2 regions of the Streptomyces sp. KL2 genome follow, and region 2 is predicted to be linked to the other one. Evidence: riboswitches for the same ligand, from Rfam matches in the RefSeq annotation. Region 2 holds a riboswitch; the other holds the start of a gene.
The links. Region 2 has a riboswitch for glycine ahead of gcvT (glycine cleavage system aminomethyltransferase GcvT). Riboswitches for the same ligand answer to the same signal wherever they lie in the genome.
Positions count from the first base shown of each region.

Region 1: another riboswitch for glycine. It lies ahead of gcvP (aminomethyl-transferring glycine dehydrogenase); the one in region 2 lies ahead of gcvT (glycine cleavage system aminomethyltransferase GcvT).

Region 1 is NZ_CP127170.1:407,216-411,420, reverse strand. It holds gene QPK52_RS01935 (MerR family transcriptional regulator) at 1-386, shown strand, start outside; gene QPK52_RS01930 (DNA polymerase IV) at 478-1,923, shown strand; gene QPK52_RS01925 (PRC-barrel domain-containing protein) at 1,839-2,216, opposite strand; glycine riboswitch at 2,376-2,473, shown strand; gene gcvP (aminomethyl-transferring glycine dehydrogenase) at 2,657-4,205, shown strand, end outside.
Region 2 is NZ_CP127170.1:1,685,269-1,689,473, forward strand. It holds gene QPK52_RS07505 (enhanced serine sensitivity protein SseB) at 1-549, opposite strand, end outside; gene QPK52_RS07510 (AAA family ATPase) at 629-1,348, opposite strand; glycine riboswitch at 1,573-1,682, shown strand; gene gcvT (glycine cleavage system aminomethyltransferase GcvT) at 1,857-2,984, shown strand; gene gcvH (glycine cleavage system protein GcvH) at 3,092-3,469, shown strand; gene glyA (serine hydroxymethyltransferase) at 3,544-4,205, shown strand, end outside.

The DNA of each region.
Region 1 (4,205 bases), 1.3 Mb from region 2:
CGGCGTACGGCTCGGGCACCCAGCGGCTCTACAGCTTCCGCGACGTGGTCGTGCTGAAGATCGTCAAACGGCTCCTGGACGCCGGGGTGTCACTGCAGAACATCCGTGCCGCCGTGAGGCACCTGCGCTCGCGCGGGGTCGAGGACCTGGAGCGGATGACGCTCATGAGCGACGGCGCGACGGTCTACGAGTGCTCCTCGCCCGACGAGGTCGTCGATCTCCTCCAGGGCGGCCAGGGGGTCTTCGGTATCGCGGTCGGCGTGGTGTGGCGGGACGTCGAGGCCGCCCTGTCCCAGCTGCACGCCGAGCGGGTCGACACCGGGGAGACGATCGTCGGGGAGAATCCGGCCGACGAGCTGGCGCGCCGCCGCAACCGGGCGGGGTGACCCGGGCGCGGTGGCCGGGCCACCGCCGGCGCGGCGCAGCCGGCGGGCGCCGCGGTCGCCCCTGTCAGTGGCGTAGGGCAGCATCACGGGTGTGAGAGGGACACCGACGGTCCTGCACCTGGACATGGACGCCTTCTACGCCGCCGTGGAGCAGGCGGCCAAGCCCAGTCTGCGCGGAAAGCCCGTGATCGTCGGTGGTCTCGGGCCGCGCGGTGTGGTCGCCACCGCCTCCTACGAGGCCCGCGTCTTCGGGGTGCACTCGGCGATGCCGATGGCCCAGGCCCGCCGCCTGTGTCCGAACGCCGCCTATCTCACCCCCCGTTTCGGGCTCTACCGCCGCGTCAGCGAAGTGGTGATGGGGCTGCTGCGCGAGCTGTCGCCGCTGGTGGAGCCGCTCAGCCTGGACGAGGCGTTCGTGGACCTCCAGGCGGGCGGGGCGGGAGGAGGGGCGGGGCAGTGGTCGGCCGGCGCCGCCCGCGCCGTCGGCGAACGGCTGCGCCGGGACATCCGCGCCGCCACCGGGCTCAGCGGTTCGGTGGGACTGGCCGGGTCCAAGATGCTCGCCAAGATCGCCTCCGAGCAGGCCAAGCCCGACGGGCTGGTGGTGATCCCGCCGGGCAGCGAGCGGGCGCTGCTGGCGCCGATGCCGGTGCGCACGCTGCCCGGCGTCGGGCCCGCCACCGCCCAGACCCTGCGCAGGGCGGGGATAGCCACCGTCGGCGAGATCGCCGAGGCGGGGGAGGCGGAGCTGGTGCGGCTGCTGGGCCGGGCGCACGGCGGAGCGCTGTACGCGATGGCGCAGGGGATCGACGAGCGGCCGGTGGTCGCCGAGCGCGACGCCAAGTCGGTCTCGGTCGAGGACACCTTCGACACCGATCTCACCGACCGCGCGCGGATCCACGCGGAGGTCGCGCGGCTGGCCGACCGCTGCGTCGCGCGGCTGCGGGCCGCGGGGCGCTCCGGGCGCACGGTGGTGGTCAAGGTCCGCAGCTACGACTTCTCCACGCTCACCCGCTCCGAGACGCTGCGCGGCCCGACCGACGACCCCGCGGTGGTGAGGGAGGCCGCCGCCCGGCTCGTCGAGGGCGTGGACACCACCGCCGGGGTGCGGTTGCTGGGGGTCGGGGTGAGCGGGCTGGCCGACTTCACCCAGGAGGATCTGTTCGCCCAGACCGGCGCGGCCGGGCTGCCCGGCGCCCGGCCTCCGGAGCCCGCTCCGCCCCCGGTGGCGGGCGGAGCGGGCTCCGGGAGGGAAACGGAGGTGGTACGGCACTGGCTGCCCGGTCTGGACGTACGGCACGCGCGGTACGGGCCGGGCTGGGTGCAGGGCAGCGGCCTGGGGCGGGTCACGGTGCGGTTCGAGCGGCCCGGATCGCCGCCGGGCCGGGTGCGCACCTTCGCGGTCGACGATCCGGGGCTGGAGCCCTCCGAGCCGCTCCCGCCGTGGGACGGTCAGGTCTCGGAGCCCGCGATCCGCCCGAACGTCATGTCGTCGTCGGAGGCGGGCGCGCCGGCGCCGGGCACGCCCAGCCCGTAGTGGCGGTAGAGCTGCAGTTCCTGCTCGGGGGAGAGGTGGCGGCCCACGCCGAAGTCCGGCGCCTCCTTCACCAGGGAGCGCTCGAAGGGCACCTTCAGCGTCCCCTCCACCACCTCGCTGGGCTCCAGCGGGACGAAGGCGTCGCGGCTGAAGAGCCCGGTGCGCACCGCCGCCCATTCGGGGACGCCGGTGGCGTCGTCGAGGTACACCTCGTCCACGGTCCCTATCTTCTGCCCGGCGCTGTCGAAAGCCTTGAGGCCTATCAGATTCCGCGGGTCGATGTCGGTCTGCACGGCGGTCCCTCCAACTCCTCGCACGAAGAGGCGCCTGCTCGCAAACAGTCGCCACAAACAACGAAACGGCACATTCGGCGCGTCGGCCACTCGGGCAGGGCGGCGAGGGCCGCGGCCGGGCCGGTGCCACCGGGCGCTGGTAGGCTCTGAAGTGGCTGTTGACCCCGAGCGGGAGAGTCCTCCGGTGACAGTGCCGGAGGCGCCGAAGGAGCAAATCCTCCCCGGAATCTCTCAGGCTCACGTACCGCGCGGGCGAGGTCACTCTGGAAAGCAGGGCGGGCCGCGACGGACGACGCCGCAGCCCCTCCTCACCGACGGTGAAAACCGGGCCGCGGACGTGGGCCGGTGAAGCTCTCAGGTCGCGATGACAGAGGGGGAGGCCGTCCGGGCACCCGCGCCACGGTGCCCCTCGCAGGTCGCGCAGACCAGGAGGCCTCCAGATGACAGCAGACCGCACTCCTCCCGCCACCTCCCTCGCGGAGCTGGAGCGGGGCACTCCCTTCGAGGAGCGGCACATCGGCCCCGACGCCGGTGAGCAGGCCAAGATGCTCGCGCAGGTCGGCTACGGATCGCTGGACGAGCTGGCCGCCGCCGCCGTACCCGAGGTGATCAAGAGCACCGAGGCGCTGGACCTGCCCGCCGCCCGCAGCGAGGCGGAGGTCCTGGCCGAGCTGCGCTCCCTGGCCGGGCGCAACCAGGTGCTGCACTCCATGATCGGCCTGGGTTACCACGGCACCTTCACTCCGCCGGTCATCCTGCGCAACGTCATGGAGAACCCCGCCTGGTACACGGCCTACACCCCGTACCAGCCGGAGATCTCGCAGGGGCGCCTGGAGGCGCTGCTGAACTTCCAGACCGTGGTCGCGGACCTGACCGGGCTGCCCACCTCCGGCGCCTCGCTGCTGGACGAGGGCACCGCGGCGGCCGAGGCCATGGCGCTGTCCCGGCGTGTCGGCAAGGTCAAGCAGGGCGTCTTCCTGGTCGACGCCGACTGCCTGCCGCAGACCATCGCCGTGATCGAGACCCGCGCCGAGCCCACCGGGGTGGAGGTCGTCGTAGCCGACCTGTCCGGCGGCATCCCCGCCGAGGCCGCCGAACGCGGTGTCTTCGGCGTGCTGCTGCAGTACCCGGGCGCCTCCGGTGCCGTGCGCGACCTGCGCGGCGTGATCGAGGAGGCGCACGGGCTGGGCGCGGTCGTCACCGTCGCCGCCGATCTGCTCGCCCTCACCCTGCTGACCTCCCCCGGCGAGCTGGGCGCCGACATCGCGGTGGGGTCCAGCCAGCGCTTCGGCGTGCCGATGGGCTTCGGCGGACCGCACGCCGGGTTCATGGCGGTGCGGGAGAAGTTCGCGCGCAGCCTGCCCGGCCGCCTGGTGGGTGTCTCGGTGGACGCCGACGGCGCCAGGGCCTACCGCCTGGCCCTGCAGACCCGGGAGCAGCACATCCGCCGGGAGAAGGCCACCAGCAACATCTGCACCGCCCAGGTGCTGCTCGCCGTGATGGCGGGGATGTACGCCGTCTACCACGGCCCCGACGGGCTGGCCGCCATCGCCCGCCGCACCCACCGCTACGCCGCCGCCCTCGCCCAGGGGCTGCGCGAGGGCGGGGTCGAGGTAGTCCACGACACGTTCTTCGACACCGTCACCGCACGGGTGCCCGGCCGGGCCGCCGAGGTCGTCGCCGCCGCCCGCGAGGCCGGGGTCAACCTGCGCCTGACCGACGCCGACCACGTCGGCATCGCCTGCGACGAGACCACCGGGCGCGCGCAGCTCGCCGCCGTGTGGGGCGCCTTCGGGGTGGAGTCCGGGGCCGGGGACGCCGAGGCGCTGGACGAGGCCGCCGGAGAGGTGCTGCCCGCCTCCCTGCTGCGCACCGACGAGTACCTGACCCACCCGGTCTTCCACCGGCACCGCTCCGAGACGTCGATGCTGCGCTACCTGCGCCGCCTGGCCGACCGGGACTACGCGCTGGACCGCGGCATGATCCCGC
Region 2 (4,205 bases):
GCCGCGGCGCGCGGTGCGGACCTGCGGCAGCACCGCGAACTCCCCGGCCGCGGCGGCCAGGAAGTCCACCGGCTCCTCCTGCCAGTCGGGCTCGAAGAGCCGGACCCGGGCGCCGCTCGCCACCCCCGGGATCCCCTCGGCCCCGCCCTCCCGGCACAGTTCGGCCACGGCGGCCGGGGGCAGGGGGACGCCGACGGTGCCCTCGGGGTTGACCGCGATCCCCACCTGCGGCGGCAGGCCGCGGGCGAACTCCCGTGCGGGCGCGACGGCGAAGGACAGGTGCGAGCCGACGCACTGCAGGAACTGCTGCTCGGAGCTGAAGACGGGGACGTAGGGCGCTCCGTCGAGCTGGATCGTGGGCAGGTCCAGATTGGGGCTCGCCGGCCCGCCGCCCTCGGGCAGCGGCACCCACAGACTGCTGCGCCCGAGCACCTCCAGCAGCCGGGCGCCCGCTCCGGGGGCGCCGAGGGAGGCGGCGAGGGTCTCCTCCAGCTCGTTGCCGGGCCAGCCGCCGCCGTGCCCCGGTCCGTACTGCTGCGGGATGGTCATGGGAAAACCCTATCGGCACCGGGCGGGTGCGTCCGTCCGCCGTCCGCGCCCGCCTCCACGGGGGCGCGGACGGCGGGCGTCAGTCGAACACCACCCCGCGCAGCGCCCCCGCGGCCGTCCGGTCCAGCAGTACCGAGGCGACGCAGCCCGGGGGCAGCCGCCCGGCCTCCGCGTCCGCCACCAGGCGGCGCACCGCACGCCGGTGCCGGGCGAAGGCGTACGCCGACACCCCGCGCCCCCGCTCCGCCTGCCCGGCCAGCGCCACCTGGGGCGGTACGTCCAGCAGCACCAGGTGCACGGCCCGCCCGCGCCGCCGCGCGTCCAGGGCCAGCCAGCGGCGCACCCAGCCCTGGGCGCCGCAGTCGTGCACCACCACACCGGCCCCCGAGGCCAGGGCCCGCCGCAGCGCGAGGTAGTGCGCGACCCTCACCAGGGGGCGGTAGACGGCGTACGGCAGCCGGGCGGGCATCCGCCGCTCCCAGCGCTCCCTCATGTCCTGGGAGTCGATCCGCACGACCGCGTCGTCCTCGGCGACCACGCGGCGGATCAGGGTGGACTTGCCGCTGCCCGGCAGCCCGGAGACGACCACGCGGTCGCCCGCGGGGAAGCGCAGGACCCGGACCGCCGCGGTGCCGCGCAGATCGCGGCCGTCCGCTCTGCCCGCCGCCGCGGGCACCGCCTTGCCCGCCGCCTTCCCCGGCACCGCCCTCCCCGGCACCGCCTTTCCCGGCGCCTTCGCGGGCCTGCGCCGGGGCGGCGCCCCGCCCTGTGCCGTACAAGCACTCTCCAGGCTGCTCACCGGATACGTCCTCCCCGCTTTCGCGCCACGCGCTCGCGGCGTCACCCAGAGCGTGTCAAGAAGGATGACGGCGGACAAGGTGGCCGCTCACCAGGTGTGTCACGGCGCCGTACCCGTCTCGTCACCCCTCTCGTCCGGGACGTGGCGGCGCGGCTTCGCGCCCGCCCGGGGGCGGTGTGCGCCGGGCGTGCGATGATGAGCGTGTCAACTGCATACCGGCCGATCGAGTCCGCACGGGAGAGTTCCCGGAAAACGCAGGTCACGACGGTTTCCGGGGCGCCGAAGGAGCAAGTCCTCCCTTGAATCTCTCAGGCCCCGATACCGTGTGGACGAGGCAGATCTGAAAAGCGGGCGGCCCCGAGCGGAGCCGTCCCACCCAAGGTGCAAGCCGTGGCCCGCCCGTGCGGACTCGCGGCGAACCTCTCAGGTTCCGATGACAGATGGGGAGGGCGTGTCCTTCCCGCCGTCCTCGTACGACATCGCCACCTCGCCTGGGAGCTTGCCGACCATGAGTGATTCCCCCCGCCGCACCGCCCTCGACGCCGTGCACCGCGCCCTGGGCGCGACCATGACGGACTTCGCGGGCTGGGAGATGCCGCTGCGCTACGGCAGCGAGCGCGACGAGCACAACGCCGTGCGCACCCGCGCCGGCCTGTTCGACCTGAGCCACATGGGCGAGATCACCGTCACCGGCCCGCAGGCCGGCGAGCTGCTGGACCGCGCCCTGGTCGGCCATCTGTCCGCCGTCCCCGTGGGCCGGGCGCGCTACACCATGATCTGCGACGAGTCCGGCGGCATCCTCGACGACCTGATCGTCTACCGGCTGGGCGAGGAGGAGTACCTGGTCGTCGCCAACGCCTCCAACGCCCAGGTGGTGCTGGACGCCCTCGCCGAGCGGCTCGACGGCTCCGGTCTCACGGGCGCCGCCGTGCGCGACGACCGCGACGCCTACGCCCTCCTGGCCGTCCAGGGACCCCAGGCGCCCGCCGTCCTGGCCGAGCTCACCGACGCCGACCTCGACGGCCTGAAGTACTACGCCGGGCTGCCCGGCACGGTGGCGGGCGTGGAGGCGCTGATCGCCCGCACCGGCTACACCGGCGAGGACGGCTTCGAGCTGTTCGTCGCCCCGGGCGACGCCGAGGCGCTGTGGCGGGCGCTGACCGAGGCCGGCGCGGACGCGGGCCTGGTGCCGTGCGGGCTGTCCTGCCGCGACACGCTGCGGCTGGAGGCGGGCATGCCGCTGTACGGGCACGAGCTGACCCGCTCCACCACCCCCTTCGACGCCGGACTCGGCCGCGTGGTGAAGTTCGACAAGCCGGGCGACTTCACCGGCCGTACCGCCCTGGAGGCCGCCGCCGGGCGGGTCGCCGAGAACCCGCCGCGCAAGCTGGTCGGCCTGGTCGCCGCCGGCCGCCGGGTGCCGCGCGCGGGGTACGCGGTGGTCGGCGCGGACGGCTCGGTGATCGGCGAGGTCACCTCCGGGGCCCCCTCCCCCACGCTGGGCAGGCCGATCGCCATGGCGTACGTGGACGCCGCCCACGCCGCCCCGGGCACCGAGGGTGTGGCGGTGGACATCCGCGGTACGCATGAGCCCTACGAGGTCGTCGCGCTGCCGTTCTACCGGCGCGAACGCTGACGGCCCCGGCCGCCCCCGCACCACCGGCCGCACCACCCGCCCGGGACACCGTCCCACCTGGCAAGACCCGTTTCTCACACCGCACCCCTGATCAGGAGAATCACGCCATGAGCAACCCCCAGCAGCTGCGCTACAGCAAGGAGCACGAGTGGCTGTCGGCCGCCGAGGACGGCGTCTCGACGATCGGCATCACCGAGCACGCGGCGAACGCGCTCGGCGACGTCGTCTTCGTGCAGCTCCCGGAGGTCGGCGACACGGTGACCGCGGGCGAACCCTGCGGCGAGCTGGAGTCGACCAAGTCGGTCAGCGACCTGTACGCGCCGGTCACCGGTGAGGTCACCGAGGTCAACCAGGACGTGGTGGACGACCCGGCGCTGGTGAACTCCGCCCCCTACGAGGGCGGTTGGCTGTTCAAGGTCCGGGTGGCGGACGAGCCGGGGGACCTGCTGTCCGCCGACGAGTACGCCGCCTTCACCGGCCAGTGAGCGGCGGCCCGCCCGCCTGCTCCGCGCCCGGACCCGCCGTCCGCCGCCAGCCCACCACGATCGGAAAGACCCGGATGTCGCTTCTGAACAGTTCCCTGCACGAGGTCGATCCCGACGTCGCCGCAGCCGTCGACGCCGAGCTGCGCCGCCAGCAGACCACCCTGGAGATGATCGCCTCGGAGAACTTCGCCCCGGTCGCCGCGCTCCAGGCCCAGGGCTCGGTCCTCACCAACAAGTACGCCGAGGGCTACCCCGGCCGCCGCTACTACGGCGGCTGCGAGCACGTCGACGTGATCGAGGACATCGCCCGCGAGCGGGTGAAGGCCCTCTTCGGCGCCGAGGCCGCCAACGTCCAGCCGCACTCGGGCGCCTCGGCCAACGCCGCGGCGATGTTCGCCCTGCTGCAGCCGGGCGACACCATCCTGGGCCTGGACCTGGCGCACGGCGGCCACCTGACCCACGGCATGAAGATCAACTTCTCCGGCAAGCTGTACGACGTGGTCGCCTACCACGTCGACGCCGCCACCGGCCTGGTCGACATGGAGGAGGTCGAGCGGCTGGCGAAGGAGCGCCGCCCGAAGCTGATCATCGCCGGCTGGTCGGCGTACCCGAGGCAGCTCGACTTCGCCGCCTTCCGCCGCATCGCCGACGAGGTGGGCGCGCTGCTGATGGTGGACATGGCGCACTTCGCCGGCCTGGTGGCCGCAGGGCTCCACCCCAACCCGGTGCCGTACGC